Regions from separate parts of the Enterobacter sp. AC1 genome, predicted to be linked through region 1. Evidence: predicted binding sites of a transcription regulator. Region 1 holds the regulator's gene; the other holds the start of a gene.
The links. Region 1 encodes PurR, which represses purine synthesis genes. Its sites were predicted from a motif close to CANGCAAACGTTTGCNTG; they were not measured.

Region 1 (2,205 bases):
ACGCCCGCCGGCGCGTGGTTTTTGAAGGAAGGGCGTTCTGTTATCAAAAAAATGCAGATCACCCGCGAGCAGTGTCAGCAGATTGCCAACGGCTGGCGGGGACATCTTTCCATCGCGGTGGATAACATCGTTAAGCCGGAACGCACCCGGCAAATGATCGTGGATTTCTACCGTCATTTTTCTGACGTCGAATTGCGGGTCTCGCAGGAGGTGTTCAACGGCGTCTGGGATGCGCTGGCCGATGGCAGGGCAGAGATGGCGATTGGGGCAACGCAGGCGATCCCGGTCGGGGGGCGTTACGCCTTTCGCGATATGGGCATGCTGAGCTGGAAGTGCGTGGTGGCTCGCGATCATCCGCTGGCGGCAATGGAAGGGCCGTTGAGCGACGATACGCTACGCAACTGGCCGTCGCTGGTGCTGGAAGATACCTCCCGTTCATTGCCCAAGCGTATCACCTGGCTTCTGGATAACCAGCGCCGGGTGGTGGCCCCTGACTGGGAATCGTCGGCGACGTGCCTCAGCGCCGGGCTGTGCGTCGCGATGGTGCCCGTGCACTTTGCGCGCCCAAGGATCGATACCGGAGAATGGGTTGAACTGACGCTGGAGAATCCCTTCCCGGATGCGGCCTGCTGCCTCACCTGGCAGCAAAATGACGTCTCGCCCGCCATGGCCTGGCTTTTGGATTATCTGGGAGACAGCGAAACGCTGAACCGGGAGTGGTTACGGGAGCCAGCGTAGCTGGCCCCGTAGAGCGATTAACGACGGTAGTCGCGGAACGGACCATCCGCAACGGAACGGCGTTCGATAAGGCGCGGGTGAACTTCGATGGACTGCGACTCTTCACGCTTGTTGACGATCCTGTCCATCAGCATGTTGAAGGCCGTTTCGCCCAGCGAATCTTTCGGCTGGTGAATGGTGGTCAACGCTGGCGTAAAGTAGCGCGCGTTACGCACGTTGTCATACCCGATCACGGAAATATCCTGCGGTACGCGCAGACCCAGCTCATCGGCGGCGCAGAGCGCGCCCATGGCCATGATGTCGCCTCCGCAGAACACTGCGGTCGGACGATGCTGCTGGGAAACAATCTGCTGCATTGCACGGTAGCCCGATTCTGGCTCAAAGTCGCCCTGCACGATCCAGTTTTCCGGCACGTTGATCAGCGCTTCTTCCATCGCTTTCATGAAACCGGCCAGACGGCCCGCGCCGGTGTTGCGTTCCAGCGGACCCGGGATCACGCCAATCTCGCGGTGACCGCGTTCGATCAGGTAGCGACCGGCCATATAGCCGCCTTCAAAGGCGTTATCGATAACGGAATCGGTGAAGTCCGCGCGCGCTTCGCCCCAGTCCATCACCACCATCGGAATATGGCGATACTCTTCGAGCATGGACAGTACGGACTCCGGATACTCGGAACACATCACCAGCAGGCCATCAACGCGCTTTTGCGCCATCATCGACAGGTAGGCGCGCTGTTTTTCAATGCTGTTCCACGCGTTGCCCAGAATCAGGGTATAGCCTTTCTGGAAGCAGTTTTTCTCTACCGCTTCAATGATCTCGGCAAAATAGGCCGCTTCACTGCTGGTGGCCAGCAATCCAATGGATTTGGTGTGATTAACCTTGAGGCTTCGCGCGACCGCACTTGGCGAATAGTGCAGCTCTTTGATCGCGGCCCAGACGGCATTGCGCGTCTCTTCCGCCACGAAGCGGGTTTTGTTAATTACATGTGATACGGTTGTAGTGGAAACGTTTGCGCGTTTTGCTACGTCTTTAATTGTTGCCATTAAATGTCACTCCAGACCATATCCTAAACTCCTGAAATACTTGAAGGTAAACGTTTGCCTTCTCTCACCCTTATTTCGCAATGTTGAGTTGCGGCACGCCGGGAAAACGACACGGGACGTCAGGAGGGGGTCAATGGCCGGTACGCTAATAAATTTAGCGTGGAATTTTGTCCTATCTTGATGAAAAGGGGAAGAGGTAAAGTGTTTATCAGTTTAAATCCAGGAAGATTTTTGACGTAAACTGTGCAAAAATGAGCAGGCTCACTTTTCGTGGGGGGATTAAAAGGAGAAAAATTGATGAGTTCCGATCTGAAGTTTTCGCTGTTCACCACCGTTATTGTGCTGGCTCTGATTGTGGCTGCCGGTCTGACGGCTGCGCTGCACTGATTTACGCGGAGGGAGAGCGTTCTCCCTCCCGATCGCC
Region 2 (2,205 bases), on a different contig from region 1:
TGTTTCTCTCCCGTCCCCGAAACGTCCTGTACTAAAAATGTCCTGTTCGCCGCTTCGTTTATAACACCATTAATAAAAGACTATAATGTCTAAATAAGCAACAGTGACGGAATATAAAACAACCAGGGCTGGAAATAAAGCCCTGGTTGTCTGATTAGGAGAAAAGATTAGATATGAGTAACGATTTCTTTAATCAGCTGCGGCCCTTTAAAAATAAAGCCGGAATAGATTTGTACCAGTGACGCACCCGCCGCCATCTTCTCGCGTGCAGCAATCACGGAGTCAATGCCGCCAACGCCAATAATCGGCAGACGCCCGTTTAATTCCGCAGACAGTGCGCGAATAATTTCGGTGCTTTTTAATTGTACCGGACGACCGCTTAACCCACCCGCTTCGTCACAGTTTTTCATTCCCTGAACGAGAGAGCGATCGAGCGTGGTATTGGTTGCAATTACGCCATCAATATTATGGCGAACTAAACTGTCGGCAACCTGGATCAATTCTTCAGCAGAAAGATCCGGGGCGATCTTAACCGCCACCGGAACATATTTATGGTGGATCGCCTGCAGCGCATTTTGTTTATTTTTAATGGCGCTCAGAAGATCGTCCAGCGCTTCGCCATATTGCAAGGAGCGCAGACCTGGGGTATTGGGTGAGGAAATATTCACCGCAATATAACCGGCATAGGCGTAGACTTTTTCCATACAAATCAGGTAGTCATCTTTACCCTGCTCAACCGGCGTATCTTTATTTTTGCCAATATTGATGCCTAATATCCCATCGAAATGCGCTTTTTTGACGTTCTCAACAAGATGATCAACACCGTGGTTGTTGAAGCCCATCCGGTTGATCAGCCCTTCGGCCTCGACCAGGCGGAACAGGCGCGGCTTGTCATTTCCCGGCTGCGGGCGCGGGGTGACGGTACCGATTTCGATGGAGCCAAAGCCCATCGCGCCCAGGGCGTCAATGCACTCGCCATTTTTGTCCAGACCGGCCGCCAGACCCAGCGGGTTTTTAAAGGTCAGACCCATGCACTGCACAGGTTTTTCCGGCACATTCTGACGCACCAGAGCGGCCAGCGGCGTTCCGGTAATGCGACGTAATTGCTGGAATGTAAATTCATGAGCGCGCTCAGGGTCGAGCTGGAAAAGGGCTTTACGAACGAAGGGGTAGTACATGAACTCTCCTGGATTCCCGGTGTGCAAACCGGGAGGGGATTATGGGCGATCCCGGCGCGAAAGGGAATTGACCTGCGGCAAAAAAAGCAGCGTAAAACGCAAACGTTTACCTGTCGGGATACTTCTTATGCTGTTTTTCGCATTTTAATTGCAGATAAATCATTTAGTGGAATAACCGCGCGGTGTCACACTCCTGAAAATTGTTATGAATGTTAGATAAAAGCAAACAATTGGTTATAAGGAGGAAGTATGCGCGTCATTACCCTGGCCGGAAGTCCACGATTCCCTTCGCGTTCCAGCGCCCTGCTGGAATATGCCCGTGAAAAGCTCAATGCCCTGGATGTGGAAGTGTGCCACTGGAACCTGCATAACTTCGAACCTGAAGATCTGCTTTATGCCCGTTTTGACAGCCCGGCGCTCAAAACCCTCATTGAGCAGCTTAAAGGCGCTGACGGCTTAATTGTGGCAACGCCTATTTATAAAGCCTCTTTTTCCGGTGCGCTGAAAACCCTGCTTGACCTGCTTCCCGAACGCGCACTGGATGGCAAAGTGGTGCTGCCCCTTGCCACAGGCGGCACGGTGGCCCATTTACTGGCGGTGGATTATGCCCTGAAGCCGGTCCTGAACGCGCTGAAAGCACAGGAGATCCTCCACGGCGTCTTCGCGGATGACTCCCAGGTCATTGACTATCAGCACAAGCCTCACTTTACGCCAAATCTGCAAACCCGCCTCGATAACGCCCTGGAAACCTTCTGGCATGCCCTGCACCGCAGGGATATCCAGGCTCCGGCGTTTGGTCAGCCTCAAGGAGTCGCTCATGTTTAAAACATTAACCCGCATCGGGCTGGCAGGTTTGATGGCGCTTACGTCGCTGGCCCACGCCGCAGATACGGCACCTGAAAGTTTACGCATTGGCTATCAGAAAGGCAGCGTGAGCATGGTGCTGGCAAAAAGCCACCAGCTTCTGGAAAAACGCTTCCCGGACACCAAATTCTCCTGGGTTGAGTTTCCCGCTGGCCCCCAAATG

Region 2: the regulator PurR is predicted to act here: its motif matches at 1,274-1,291, upstream of pyrD (quinone-dependent dihydroorotate dehydrogenase).

The regions. Positions count from the first base shown of each region.
Region 1 covers NZ_JBNDIZ010000001.1:917,101-919,305, reverse strand. The annotation lists gene punR (DNA-binding transcriptional activator PunR) at 1-738, shown strand, start outside; gene purR (HTH-type transcriptional repressor PurR) at 756-1,781, opposite strand; gene M2433_RS04365 (YnhF family membrane protein) at 2,079-2,168, shown strand.
Region 2 covers NZ_JBNDIZ010000002.1:713,622-715,826, reverse strand. The annotation lists gene zapC (cell division protein ZapC) at 1-1, opposite strand, end outside; gene pyrD (quinone-dependent dihydroorotate dehydrogenase) at 168-1,178, opposite strand; gene ssuE (NADPH-dependent FMN reductase) at 1,428-2,003, shown strand; gene M2433_RS08190 (sulfonate ABC transporter substrate-binding protein) at 1,996-2,205, shown strand, end outside.